Regions from separate parts of the Neptunomonas phycophila genome, predicted to be linked through region 1. Evidence: predicted binding sites of a transcription regulator. Region 1 holds the regulator's gene; the other holds the start of a gene.
The links. The regulator PhoB, encoded in region 1, activates phosphate uptake and scavenging genes when phosphate is short. The targets are predictions, from matches to a motif close to TGTCATANNNNTGTCANA.
Positions count from the first base shown of each region.

Region 2: the regulator PhoB is predicted to act here: its motif matches at 5,955-5,972, upstream of olsF (bifunctional ornithine lipid synthase OlsF).

Region 1 covers NZ_MRCI01000003.1:203,659-211,153, forward strand. Annotated here, with positions in the region: gene cysZ (sulfate transporter CysZ) at 1-653, shown strand, start outside; gene phoR (phosphate regulon sensor histidine kinase PhoR) at 664-1,983, opposite strand; gene phoB (phosphate regulon transcriptional regulator PhoB) at 2,002-2,697, opposite strand; gene ubiA (4-hydroxybenzoate octaprenyltransferase) at 2,773-3,663, opposite strand; gene BS617_RS16465 (chorismate--pyruvate lyase family protein) at 3,679-4,242, opposite strand; gene BS617_RS16470 (DUF1415 domain-containing protein) at 4,353-4,931, shown strand; gene BS617_RS16475 (diguanylate cyclase domain-containing protein) at 5,039-6,553, opposite strand; gene phoU (phosphate signaling complex protein PhoU) at 6,707-7,453, opposite strand.
Region 2 covers NZ_MRCI01000001.1:1,075,633-1,083,127, forward strand. Annotated here, with positions in the region: gene BS617_RS04885 (sensor histidine kinase) at 1-1,269, opposite strand, end outside; gene BS617_RS17990 (EF-hand domain-containing protein) at 1,370-1,705, opposite strand; gene BS617_RS04895 (TetR/AcrR family transcriptional regulator) at 1,916-2,503, opposite strand; gene BS617_RS04900 (hypothetical protein) at 2,569-3,531, shown strand; gene BS617_RS04905 (DnaJ domain-containing protein) at 3,534-4,004, opposite strand; gene olsF (bifunctional ornithine lipid synthase OlsF) at 4,134-5,894, opposite strand; gene dinB (DNA polymerase IV) at 6,052-7,104, shown strand; gene BS617_RS04920 (cytidine/deoxycytidylate deaminase family protein) at 7,134-7,495, shown strand, end outside.

The DNA of each region.
Region 1 (7,495 bases):
TGATCATTAACATATTGTTGTTTACAGGTGCTATTTGGCTGCTGATGGATCAGTTTGATGTATGGGTCGACTACTGGCTTTCGTATCTGCCTGAGTGGCTTTCATTTTTGGATTGGTTGCTTTGGCCGCTCTTCGCATTGCTGGTGCTTGTCGTGGTGTATTATGGCTTTTCGATAGTCGCCAATCTTATTGCTGCGCCATTTAACGGTTTTCTATCCGAAAAGATTGAGCAACTGCGTCGAGGGCGCGAAGTCACGGATGAAGGCTGGGGCGAGTTTGTAAAAATGATCCCACGTGCATTAGGGCGTGAGTTAGCTAAGATGATGTACTATTTGCCGCGCTTGTTCTTGCTCATCGTGTTTAGTTTCATCCCTGTTTTAAACATTATTGCTCCATTTTTATGGTTTTTGTTTGGGGCATGGATGATGTCGATCCAGTATTGCGATTACCCGATGGATAATAATAAGGTGACTTTTAAAAAAATGACTCAGCTCTTAGCCGAGCGGCGTCTCACCTCTATCAGTTTTGGTGCCGTTGTGCAGTTTGGCACTATGATTCCTATTTTAAACCTGATTGTTATGCCTGCCGCTGTGATAGGGGCAACTTTATATTGGGTTGAGGAACACGTCGAACGAGCGGTGGCTGGTGTGTGAATAGACCCGCTCAGGTCGCACTTTTTTGCTGGGCTATACGAGATTGAGTTGAATACAGCATGTCAGGGGGGAAGTGGCAGTTAAAAGTACTGCCTTTCCCTAGCTGACTCTCAATGGTTAATTGAGCTCCGTGACGGTATAACGCATGCTTCACGATGGCTAATCCTAGCCCCGTGCCGCCGGTGGCGGTAGAGCGGCCTTCATCGACGCGATAAAACCGTTCCGTTAAACGTGGTAGGTGGATGGAGTCGATACCAATACCATTATCAGTAACCGAAAAATGCCCGCCTTGCTCATCGACAAACCATTTAATACTAATCAAGCCATTTTCTGGTGTGTACCGCACAGCGTTGAAGACGAGGTTCGAGAATACACTATGGAGTTCTTGTGGCTGACCCAACAGATCAAACTCGGTGTCGACATCTAACGTTACCTGATGTTGCTTATCGAGTGAGATCACTTCTGCATCATGGTGGATAGTGATAAGCATCTGATGAATGTTGATAGGGACTTCATCGTTAATATGCTGGCTAGACTCAAGACGAGAAAGTAACAATAAATCAGAGACTAGGCCTTCCATGCGGCTTGATTGGGCCTGCATTTGTGTCAGAGCACGCTGCATAGGTTTGGGGAGGTCCTGGTCTAAAAAAGTCTCCAGATAACCTCGAATGACCGTTAATGGCGTGCGTAGCTCGTGAGAAGCGTTGGCCACAAAGTCTTGTCGGGTATGTTCCAAACGCACCAAACGAGTGATATCACGGGCTACTAACAGTCGGTCGCTAGCACCAAACTCTTTTATTTGGAACTGTAAGGTAGTGTCGTTGAGGACAGGGCTAGGTAGCTGCAGAGGGTCGTCATATTTACGTTTGTGGTAATAACGTATAAAGCGAGGATCACGCAACAAGTTCATAACCGGCATTCCACGGTCAGACACATGTTTAAAGCCTAATAAGCGTTCTGCAGCGCGGTTCCACCACTCTAAATTATTATGCTTATCAATAATAACAACGGCATCGGGTAGTGCTGCTGAAGAGCGTTGAAAGCGTTTGATGATCTCTTTTAGATCACTACGTTGCTTATGGTGACGCTTTTTAATTCGTGCTAAGTCATCAAAGATGTCGCCCCATATACCCTCGGCTTCGGGAACCTCAGAATCATATTTATGCAACCAGGTTTGCAGCCTTCCTATTTGGCGTAGTTGTAGAAAAATCCAAAGCCCTAACCCAGCAACCATTCCCCAGCTAACAGAGCCTATGAATAAGCCTACCGTTGCAGATACAGCGACAAATAAAAATAAACTGCCTACGGCGGCTTGGGGGACTCTCTGCATAGGGGATACAACTCGTGTTTAGGCTACTTGTGTCGAAAAACGATACCCAGTTCCTCGTACCGTTTGTACTAGGTGGTCATGTTCATTGCCTAACGCTTTGCGTAAGCGACGAATGTGAACATCTACTGTCCGTTCCTCAACATACACATTGCCGCCCCAAACCATATCCAACAATTGGCCGCGGGAGTAGGCACGATCTTGATGGGTCATAAAGAATTGCAATAATCGGAATTCAGTCGGCCCTAAATCGATGGCTTTGCCCTCGGCAGTTACACGGTGCGAGATAGGGTCAAGCGTTAAGCCTTCAACCGTCACTGGCTCTTCAATGCCTTTAGGCGTAGCACGGCGTAAAACAGCTTTTAATCGAGCTACCAGTTCGCGAGGAGAAAATGGCTTGGTGATATAGTCATCTACACCCGCTTCTAAGCCCTGTACTTTGTTTTCTTCTTCGCCTTTGGCCGTCAGCATGATAATGGGGATATCGGCAGTTGTTTCATCTTTGCGTAAGCGGCGGGCTAATTCAATGCCGCTGATGTTGGGCATCATCCAATCCAACAAAATCATATCAGGTTGTCGATCAATCACGATCGCGTGAGCATCGTTAGCATTTTCTGCTTCAATACACTCATAACCTGCCATTTCGAGTGCAACCGCGATCATTTCGCGGATGGGCGCCTCATCATCGACGATTAGCACTTGTTTGCTTGTAGACATGTCTAAGCCTCTACGCTTGTAATAAGTCGCGAGTATTACAGTATTTTATTATGACAAAAATGTTACAGCTGGCCACTAATTTGTCATAAAGTGTACGACAATCCCAACAAAGACCGCTAACTCGGCGTAATGGTTATTCAGAAAGGCGTTAAAGCACCGAGTGCGATCTCTATCCTTAATAAGATTTTGCTGATAAACAAAAAACACGCCGGCTATAACGATCCCTACATAGTAAGGCCACGTCATGCTTTCTAATGTGCCTACTAATAGTAAAACTAACAAAGTGGCGATCTGTAATAGCCCAATGATCCGCTTGTCCTGTTTGCCGAATAGGATAGCGGTCGATTTTACGCCGATTTTTATATCATCATCCCGATCTACCATGGCGTACATGGTGTCGTAAGCAACGGTCCAGAGCAGCTTAGCTAAGAAAATCAGCCAAGCAACCAATGGTAAAGTCTCGTCAACGGCAGTAAAGGCCATAGGGATAGCCCACCCAAAAGCCGCGCCAAGTACCACTTGGGGCAGGTGGGTATGGCGCTTCATAAAGGGATAAAGCGATGCTAACGCTAATGCGCCAAAAGACATCCAAATCGTCATGTGGTTAGTGAATAAAACTAGTACAAAAGCGAGCAGCATCAGCCCAGCAAACAGCATGAGCGCTTCTTTACTGCTAATTAGCCCGCGAGCTAAGGGGCGTTCAGCTGTTCGCTTTACATGTCCGTCGATATGCCGGTCGGCATAATCATTAATCACGCAGCCAGCTGAGCGCGTTATAAAGACCCCCGCAATAAAAATAATGAGCAAGCTAAGCGGAGGGACTCCGTCGGCCGCAATCCATAACGCCCAAAGCGTTGGCCAGAGTAGTAAGTAGCTCCCAATAGGCTTATTGAAGCGCGTAAGCTGGGTATAGATGGCTAAACGCTCACGTAAGGTTAGTGCAGGGCGAGGTGCGACATGAGACATGACAAAGGCCTTAAACTAATATCGAGAAGGACTGTAGTGTACTTGCTCAAGCGCCGGAAGAAAAACCTCAGCTACAAGCAAAGGCTTGTTCGATAAACGAAAGACAGAGCGTCTAGCCCACAATGTATGAGAATCTACCTGGATTGAAGTCGTTTGTAAGGGGCCGCGCCGCATAGTTGGATCACTGAATAGCACAGACCCTAGTGAGCGTTGGCCAATTAAGTGTAGTTGTCGTTCTCTGCCTGTCAGGGTACTGGCCGGGATCACTGAGCGAGCAAAAACCCAGGCCTCGTTCTGACCCTTGAGTATCACCTCGCGTATGAGTGCTTTGTGGCGCAGGGGGATTCCCAAAGCTTGTGCTTCACTAAGGCTTGGATACTGCCAAGCAAGGCTCAGTAATTGTACCGAAAACTGCTGATGGCTGGCTTTCACCAAATGTTGTGTCAGAGACCCTCTGTCCATTAGCCACGGCCGCCATACGGCGGGGGCATCGATGGCTGATAATCGAATACGTTCCTTCCATACGGGTGCCGGGAAGGCGGTATAGGGCGTTTGAAGTAATTTGGCGCGGATATCCACAAATCAGGTCCTTTATCTGAGGACGGTATTCTACGCTTAAGCGTCGGCTATCCCAAGCCTTGAGCGTTTGTTGCTGGAGGCGCGTCACATAATCGATTAGCATGCGCGGTATGAGTACAGACAAAGCACACAAAAATACAGCTGCCAGCGTTGAAGCGTTAACCCGTCGTTGGGTAAATACTATGGTCGTTGGACTTAACTTATGCCCTTTTGCAGCGCCGGTTGTGAGACAAGAGACCTTGCGTTATGCCGTAGTTGAAAGCGAAGACACCCGTTTAGCGTGTGAAGCGTTTGTTGACGAGTTGTTAGTTATTAATCAAGCCAATGAACGTGATATCGCTACTACGTTAGTCATCTTTCCCAATGCAGTAGCCGACTTTTATGAATACCTAGGGTTGCTTGATGAATGCCAACGTCTATTGACCCAAGCAAACCTTGAAGGCGTTTTTCAGCTGGCTAGTTTTCATCCTGGTTATTTATTTGCAGGGCCGCCAGAGGATGATCTCAGCCATTGGACCAACCGTTCCCCATACCCCATGATTCATATTATTCGTGAGGGCCAGATGGAGCAGGTGCTCAAACACATAGATGATCCCGAAGCTATACCAGAACGCAATATTGCACATTTGGAAGCGTTAGGACGGGATAAGCTGATTGAGCTATTCCCGCCGTTTAAGGACTACTGTTGATTGATAAGACGCGATTGTAGCGTGAAGCTAGCCCTAGGTTTTAGTCGCTTCCAATGGACAATCGTTTTCTGAAATAAAAAGCTAATGCATTGATGCTATTTGCGGGCTTACGCGGCTACTACAATGCAGTTGCGTGCCGTGTCCTTTGCGTTATAAAGCGCGCTATCGGCGCGTTCGACAAGCTCATGTGGGCTGTACGTTGTTGAGGGTGTTAAGGTACAAATACCTTGGCTAACGGTAACAACTAGCCCGGTACTAGAGCGCTCGTGTTTAATGCTCAATGCCTGTACCTGTTTACGAATGCGTTGCGCTACGAGCTCTGCTCCGGCTTTGTCTGTTTCGGGTAATAAAACAGCAAATTCTTCCCCACCGTAACGGCAGACAGAGTCATGTGAGCGGTTGACCGCATTTTCCATAGCACCGGCAATACGTCGTAAGCCGCTATCGCCCGCTAAATGGCCGTAGAGGTCATTAAACGCTTTAAAATGATCCACATCGACCATAATAAGTGACAAAGGCAGATTGCTGCGACTAGCACGTCGCCATTCCATTTCTAATAGTTTTTCAAACTCACGCCGGTTATTTACCCCCGTTAGCCCGTCGATACGAGCCGAACGTTCTAAGAAATCACGAGAGCGCTTTAATTCGAGCATCATGCCTACGCGTGCGCGGATAATACCTTCTGCTCGGCCTCTAACAATAAAGTCAGATGCGCCATGCGTGTATGCCTGCAACTCTTGCTGATCATCATTATCGGCATTGATGAGGGCGGTTGGTATAAAGCCGTGGTGGATCTTCTGAACGAGGTTTTGGCAGTTTAATAAAGTAGGGAGCCACTCGTCAGAACCATCAATTAACAATAAATCGGGCGTTTGTTCTTGGCTTAGAAGCTGCTTTCTTAAATCGCTTAAGGTTGCGGGTAATAAAATATTGTAGCGTGCTCTTAACGCGTCGATAGTTTTCCAGACCGTTTCGATACCATTTGGGGCAAATACAGCGATGGTATGATGGTCGGTATATTTACAGAACTCGCGAGAGTCATACTCAATTTCGGTCGCCGCGCCCTCAAAAAACGCTTGTAGATCTTCGGGGGCAGCTAAGCCTATTAACGTGCGCTTATCTTCTGCCACGATTGATGGAACGCGAGAGCTTACCCCACTGGCGGCCCACTGATCTTGCCAGGTATCGAGTTGCTCTTCACAGTCGATATCAATAGATAACTCGGTGGGTAGCCCCGCTTTTTGTAAGGCGTCAAAAATAATAGTGGGGCTAGCAATATCTTGTCCGTCAACCCAAAGGGCTTTATAAAAAAGATCTATAAAATTAAGCGCTTTTTCACGATCGATTTGCATTGCGGCTAATACGCATAAATTGGCAAAACGACTGTCTGGTCGCTCTGGAGGTAACGAAATAGGTACTTCTGGCGCATGGCCGCGCACAGCAAATACATCACTCGCCAGCTCTGAGAGGATATCGGCTGTATTGCCATATAGGCCTATATCTTGAGCATGCTCTACCAAACGAAACTCGACCTGATCCAGCAAATCCATTGCTTTTAATCGTTCGAATAACGCATAGCTGTACGGGCAATTTAAGTCGCCATATACGATGTAGCCGCTCATGAATATCTCCAGACTGTGTCGCTTATTGATAACGCGTGTTCTGGAATTAGCGGCAGAAAGGGAAAAAGGTTGAGTTGCTTAAGTGGGTTTGTGCAGGCTTCACGTATTTATAAGAATAGGGCTGCCGTTGGCAGCCCTATTGGAATTGCAAAGTTACGCTGGTTCTTCGTCGTCTTTATCCGTTGCGCCAGCAACTTCGCGCATTTCAGCGAGCGGCGCATGGCGGACGTCTGTGCCGCTAACTAGGTAGATGAGCTGTTCGGCGATGTTGCGCGAGTGGTCACCGATTCTCTCTAAGCTACGCAGTACCCAGATGACGTTCAGGCAGCTGGAGATAGCGCGCGAGTCTTCCATCATGTAGGTGACGATTGATCGCATAGCCGTGCGGTATTCCAAGTCGACGGCTTTGTCTTGTTTGGCGACGTGGTAAGCCAGTTCTGTATCGTTGCGGGCAAAGGCGGTGAGCACATCTTTTACCATGCTGCTAACGAGTGAACCAATGTGACGGACTTCTTGGTAGCCGCGCTGTGAGTCGCCTTCTTCTACTAGCTCGATGGCGTGTCGGCAGATGCGGCTGGCTTCATCACCCATGCGCTCAAGGTCGTTGACCGCTTTAGAGATGGCAACGATCAAGCGTAGGTCGCTGGCAGCGGGTTGGCGGCGCGCGATGATCATGGTGCAACGCTCGTCGATCATTAATTCCATGTCGTTGGTTTGACGATCGACGCGGCGTGACTTTTCAGCTAATTCGGCATCACCTGTTAACAAGGCTTTTACGGCATCATGCACTTGTCGTTCTACAATGCCGCCCATGGTTAGCAGTTCAGTACGGATGAGTTCTAGCTCGTCATTAAACTGCTGTGAAATGTGTGTTGAGTAGCTATCTTTATTGAGTTCCACAATGGTACTCCTCAATTAGTGTCAATATCTGCATGGTGTTAG
Region 2 (7,495 bases), on a different contig from region 1:
TTTCATGGACCCTGTTCGACGTTTACTGCCTTGAAAGAATGGCTCAAAAATACGCTGAGTGTCATCTTCAGGGATAGGTTGTCCTGAATTACTCACATCAATAATCAGATTGTCTTTAATGGTTTTGGTTCCAATACTGATCTGGCCATTCTTGTCAGTATAATATACCGCATTTGAAATCAAATTGTTTACTACTCTTTGCAACATTGATCGATCAACTTCAATTATGGGGGCGCTTTCGGGCACGGTAACCGTGAGATCTTTTTCGGCTATTAATAATTGTAAAGAAGAGAGTGAAGACATCACCAGCTTTTGTATATTTACTTTATCTTTTTTCAGAGTGTAAGACTGTTGGAGCTGGTTATAGTCTAACAGTTGTTCAATTAATGATTGAAGGTTTAAGCTACTGTTTCTTATTAGAGACACTACGTGTGTTTGTCTATTGTTAAGTGGGCCAGGGACTTGCTCTTCAAGTAAATCGGCACCTTCTCTGATTGTGGTCAGTGGTGTTTTTAGCTCGTGAGATATGTGTTGTATGAATTGACCTTTGGCCGCTTCAAGCTCCGTTAAGTGTGTGTCTAGCCATTGCAGTTGTTCATCAAGCTGCATGATTTCAGCTGGGCCTTTTAGAGGAGTGTTGGGTAGCGGTTCACGACGTCCAATGGCTTTAATTCGAGTGATGAGTCCGGCTATTGGTTTAGAAATAATTGTCGATAGTAGCAGCATCAAAATGAGGGTGGCGAATATTAACAGACCAGTTTGGATCCACAGTGCGTTGCGAGTTAGTTTGGCGTTTTCCTGAAGTTCTGAGAAACGAACTCCCATCTCCTTTACGTTGAGTTCAGCCAATTCGCGGCTCATTAATGGTAAATCATTAATAAACTCCGAGGCTGGGTTGTTTTCTATATTGTTTAAAATTTGAGTAAATTTAACCAGCGTCGTGTTTTTTTCAGTTAAAAAAGTTTGAACTGCTAGTAAATTCCGAAACGCGTTTATTTGTTCATTAAGCCTTTCTCTTAATGTATCTGATTGCACAATTTGATATTGGTTGGCCGAGCGCACTATGTCTTCTGCACTGCGTTCTAAGAGACTACCTTGTTGGCTCATCTCAATAGCGTTCTGGGTTTGAAGGTAGCTAAGTTGCAGTTGAGCTTCGAGAACGTCACTGGTTTTATAGAGCATAAAGCCAATGGGGGTGATGATAAGTATAAACGCAATCATCACTAATCGTTTGAGGGACCGAGGTTGCCAAAATGCATTAAAGGACATTGTTAGACTTCTTTCAGGAAATAAATGAATTATGCAGTGTTTCTCCTCATAGGTTAAGCGAGCCGTGAGGCTCGCAAGGAAAAGGTAGGTCTGCCTTCAATCAGAGCTGTATTAGCGCCGTGCTACCGAGTAGGTGTTTCAGTTGGCCGGTTATCATTGATTGAGGTGCGTTGAGTTCTTGGCTGCTTATATATCCATCCTTATTTAGGTCGAGTTCAAGAAAGTTTTCTGCGAAATTTAGATCCTCCATGGCTTCAATAAAGCTAAGGCGCTGATCATTATTTCTGTCTAATTTTTTCAGTAAGTGCTTTTTTTGAGCCTGTACTTTATGAGTACCATCTTGGTCTTTTTGTGTAGAAGCATTCGCCATCATTGCGTTTGACAGACAAATATTGCTAACCAAAACCGTGCTCAACGCTACTGTGATAAAGCGCATTATTTATTCTCCTTCCGATACTACAAAAGAGTGTATCAAAAAGCGTTCCATTATTTGAAAATGTATTATAAATCAGTGGTTTATGTTTTTTGTTTTTGAGGGAAGCTGTTGTGCGTGTTTAATAGTGTATCTATATGGATACATAGGTGGTGTTGCTAGAGTCTAGTCCTTACAAATCAAGGGCTTGTGGTGTATCAAAAAAGAGACAAGCTAGATTCTAGGAATCATCTTCATAAAGTTTTGAACGGTAGCGTCATAAGTTTCAGATGAGGGATTAGTCGCGCTCATTACGCGTAACCCCCAGATACTTGCGACCAGCGTCTTGGCAAGGCCGGTGCAATTCGCACGCTTGTCTATTTCACCGTTTTGTCTTGCTTGTAAAAGCGCATCTTTGATAAGGCTTTCTATTAGGCTTAAGTAGGCGATAACTTTTTTGACTATTTCGTCATTGCGATGAGCAAGCTCTAGTAAGGTATTCACCATAAGGCAGCCTTTGCCTGTGTTGTCGTGCTTCATTTCTTCCGCTATTTTAAGGAATAGCTGTTCGATTCCATCGATTGCATTTGGAGAGGTCGTTAGGCAGGATCTGATTCGTGCTAAGCTTCGATTCGCATAAACATCAATGACTTCTAAAAACAGTCCTTTCTTACTTTTGAAGGCACCGTATAGCGAGCCAGGCTGAAGCTCAGTCGCATCAACAAGCCGGTTAATTGAAGTGGCAGAATAACCTGTGCTCCAGAAAACATGCATGGCTTTATCGAGTACTTCTTGCCTATCAAATTCAGAGGGCCTTGACATGGCTTTACCTGTATTATTCTTATAGTTTATTTTATTTATGATACAAACCTTGGGTTTCGTCAACAATGAAGCGTAATTTATCCGGCCCGTTTTACTTATTACTACCTTTGTTCTTTTTGTCTGCTTGTTCTCCTATCAAGCCAAGTGTGGATAGTGACAAGCCTTACGAGTTTATACGTGGCGCTGTTATAAAAGATGATGATGGTTTTACAATCACGCCCTGTTTTAGCCAAACTAAACGACAATTAGTTGATACATCTGGCTTATTATCGCGACGATACAATGAACAATCCCCTACAAGTCGTTTGCCAGTTTATATGGAGCTTTGGGCCTATCAGCAGGTCGATCTGGCGTGGAATCTATACGGTGTCAACCTAGCTGGTGGTGGGAGTAAAGCCTGCAATACTGATTTACGAAATGTAGAGTACCGGGCAGGCGGTGTGAATCCAGTGTGGGTTGCCGATGTCTTTGGCGATCATATACGAGTCGAAATTATTCATGAATTGCGATCAATGACCTTCCCTATTTCAGAATCTCCCAGCTTACCTTTTACTTGGCAGTCGAGTATTACAGGTATTAAAGGACGCACTCATGATCTCGAAATGCAGTTTAGGCGCCAAACTTGTCGTGATGCGGTAGGGGCGTGGTATCCCTTGGTAGCTGAAGTTAACCTCGATGGTAAAGTGCTCAAAGGCTGCGCGCGCGAGGGAGACTTAATGAGTAGGTCGCTTCCGGGGCGTTACAGTAATGACCTAGCTCCTGATGAATCATTTGTTGTGTTGGACTTATTAGCGGGTCATCAAGCAAAACTATTGGTTGATTACCGCAATGGACAACCTTTGAGTATTTTAGAAGGTAATTGGCAGTTGAATAAAAGTGGCCGTTTAGAGTTGAACTTCGTCTCTGTTAATGGGCTAGCTCAACAAACAATACTTGTTATGCAGCGTAGCGCTAAAGGGGCTCTTGTGCCGTATGGCTATAGTGAGATCTTTGGTAATGCCTCATTAGCGCTGGAACGATCTGAGTAACGTTATTCCTTAAGCAGTGTATCTCGTGCTTGGTTTATCTGACTGGCTAAAAAATTACTTCCGCCTTGGTCTGGGTGAAGTTTTTGCATTAAGCGCTTATGCGCAGCAATAATCTCTGCGTGGCTTGCCTCTTCAGGTACGCCTAAGATATCAAGCGCTTCTTGACGAGAAAGGCTTCCATTATTGGGCTGTTGAGCTGTTTTCTTTGTTTTTCCTCGCAATAGAGTGCGTAAAAATGGAAAAACACGTAAAAGAAGAAAGCTATATTTTTTAACAAAAATAAGAGCCGTTAATAAGGCGGCTCCAAACCAATGAAGTCGGCCCGTTATCGTTAATATAACGATGAGAACCACCGCAATGATAAACAGTAGTTTTAACGTGGCTCTTGGTCGTTGTGCTGCCGGTTGGCGCTTTAGCCAAAACAGGCTGTAAATCAGAAGAGCGCATAAAATAACAATTACAAATGGGGTCATAGTCGTTTTCTAAATCATAGGAAGGATTAAGAGTAACGCGCTAAGCAGTCGAAAGAAAGCGCCCGTGTGTCTGTCACAAGGGCGCTGGTTGGGTAAATGGTAATTGGCTTGTAAGTGCTCTCTGCTGGATTACTCAGAGGATGCTTGTAATAACTCAAGACTGCTGGTTTTTGGTGTGCGATTCTCTTGCATGTACTTAGCTCGTTTTTTTGGTTTTAAATAGTGCATATCTACCAAGACTAACCCATCGACACAGTAATTAAAGCTGGCGTCTACTCCAAAGTCTAAAAAACGCACGCCGCCGGTTTCACACAGTTCGCTATACTGCTTAAACAATGTGGGGACGGAAGCACCCAAATAATCAAGTTGCTCACGTAAGCGTTTGAAGTCAGCTTTATAATCATTACCATCAAACAATGTGAAGATATTATCGGCTACCTCTGCGCTGATTCGGTAGGGGGAATTAGCTTTAGCCAGTAGCTCGGTATCATCAAAATAATGTTGATAAAACCAGACTAGTAAATCTTTAGCCGACTTAGGGTAACTATTGCTAAGGCTAACAGGGCCGAACATGTATCGAACATCGGGGTTTTTCTTGAGATAAGCGCCGATACCGTACCATAAGTACTCTAGGCTACGTTTCCCCCAATACTTAGGCTGAACAAAGCTTCTTCCTAATTCTATCCCTTGCTCGTAATAGGGGAGCATGGCATCAGAGTATTGAAATAGGCTAGCGCTATAGAGTGGGCTGCTTTTATCAAAGACAAGCTTGTGAGCTTCGGCTAGACGGTAAGCCCCTGCTATTTCTAAGTCATCTTCATCCCATAAGATAAGGTGGCGATAATAGTGATCATATTTATCAAGGTCCTTATTACGTCCGGTACCTTCACCAACGCAGCGAAATGAGACTTCACGTAAACGCCCTATTTCTTGCATGACAGCTGAATCGGGTTGATGGTCAAAAAGAAAGATCTTTTTCCCATCGGATGTTTCGCCTAAGAGCTCGGCGGATTTTAGCTCTTGTTTTAGCGCTTGCCTGTCTTGCGGATGTGCGATCGTTTTTTCTGTAACGAATAGCGGACTTTTGCGCTTTGCGATTCGGTATAAATGCTTGCGCAGTAACTTGGCTTTCTCGTTAAATGAAAGAGGAATGCTATCTATTTGGCTGCTGGGAATAGGCTCGCCGATTCTGATAGGTAGAGTTACCGATTGTTTGTTAAACATTTCATGAGCCAGCAGTAGTGCTGACATTGATTTGTTTAGATAGGAAATACCATAAAACAAGGGAGAGTTTTTGCCACCCACGTAAACAGGCAGAATGGGTGCGTTGGCCTTTTTAGCAAAGCGTAAAAAGCCACTATTCCATTTGCCGTCTTTAATGCCTGTTACTCCTGCTCGCGATACTTCGCCAGCGGGGAAGACTATGATAGCTTCTTCGTTTCGTAGTGAGTTGACTATACGAGCAATGTCTCGCTTCATAGTGCTTTTACCGAGGTTGTCGACTGGTAAAAACAATGAGTTGAGCTGATCAAAATGGCTTAATACATCGTTAGCAACAATACGTACATCACGCCTGACTTCTCCCACCATTTTTAATAAAGCTAAACCATCTAAGGCTCCAAGAGGGTGGTTTGCAACGATGACAACGCGTCCGGTTGATGGGATGTTGAGTCGATCCTTATTGCTGAGCGTGTATCCAAAGTTAAAGTAATCAAGAACGCAATCAACAAATTCAAACCCTGTTTTTTCCTCGTGTTCGCGTAGAAAACGATTGATTTCGTCTTCATGAATCAATTTGCGTAAGCAAAAAAGCGTGGAGTTACGTAAAGGCGCCGGTTTATTCGTAAAAGAAGGAAACTTAGATGTGAGCACCTGTTCAACATTGATCATCGGAGGACCCTGTAGCTTAACAACATGGTCGAGAAGATTATGGCAAGTATATGACGATGTGCTGACATAAAGATGACAGTTAGGTGACGCCTAGTCGGCGATTGAGAAACTATTTACTTAATGGTACTGTTTTTATATCCAGTGGTTGGTGGGCTTGATGAGAAAGATAATTCATTGCGATTGTGACTGTTTTTTTGCAGCGGTTGAGATGCGCGATAATCCAGATTACCGGGATATCCCTTTAGCGGTAGGGGGGCATTCCGATCGCCGTGGCGTTATAGCAACGTGTAACTATATCGCTCGAGGGTTTGGTGTGCGCTCTGCAATGCCAACAAAGACGGCTTTGCGATTGTGTCCTGATCTAAAAGTGATCCCCGGGCATATGGCTAAGTACCGGGAAGTATCAGCCCAAATTATGTCTATTTATCAAGAAGTGACCGATCTTATAGAGCCTTTGTCGTTGGATGAAGCTTATTTGGATGTATCAGCTTGTAATTTGTTCTCGGGTAGCGGGACTCGAATTGCGCAATGGTTGCGGGCCCAAGTCGCTGAAAAAACAGGCATCACAATTTCAGCCGGAGTCGCCCCCAATAAGTTTCTGGCAAAAATAGCCAGTGATTGGAATAAGCCTAATGGTTTATGTGTAATAGCCCCTAATGATGTGGAGGCGTTTTTAGCTACTTTACCGGTCAATAAATTGCATGGCGTGGGAAAGAAGACAGCTGAGCGCTTACACGCTATGTCCATATTTACTTGCGATGATGTAAAAGGAATACCACTTCATGAGCTAAGAGAGCATTTTGGGCAATTCGGTGAGCGTCTATATCATTTAAGCCGAGGCATTGATCATAGGCCGGTAACAAATGAACGAGAGCGAAAATCCATTAGCGTTGAGCACACCTTTGCTGAGGATTTGATGACCTTGGACGAATGTTGTGCCAAAATACCCCTATTATGCGGTGAACTACAGCAGCGCTACAGCAAATATCGCTCTGAAGCTGCCGTGGCAGGGTGTTTTGTTAAGGTAAAGTTTCATGACTTCACGCAAACCACCATCGAACAACAAGTCACCTATGAAGACGAGGCCTTATTTTCGCCTTTATTAGTTCAGGCTTGGCATCGTTCACAAAAACCTGTGCGTTTATTGGGCATTGGGTACCGGTTAACTAAGCAGAGCACGGATTTGCAGCAACAGCTGTCGCTCTGGTAAGCCTGGCATAGGCAAAACAAGGAAGTAATATGGATTTTTCACACATCGAAGAGCGCCTTTCTGCCTACAAACCTGACCCTGAGTTCAGAGATGATGCTGTAGGGCTTCAATGCTGCCAGTTGGCTTTTTCGGCGCTAAAAAATGGTGATTATGGGGTAGGTGCTATTTTGTTGGACCCTGACGGAGCCCCGTTGATTTTTTCTCAAAATGCCGTTTTTTCTGATGGGTTTTGCTCCTCTGGCCATGCCGAAATGAAATTGCTGGACCTATATGAAGCGTCTTATCGCTCAAAATATGAGCCAGATGAACTGAAATTAGTTGTTTCTCTAGAACCCTGCCCTATGTGTTTGTCTCGTCTTATCTTGAGTGGGATCGGTATCATCAAATATAT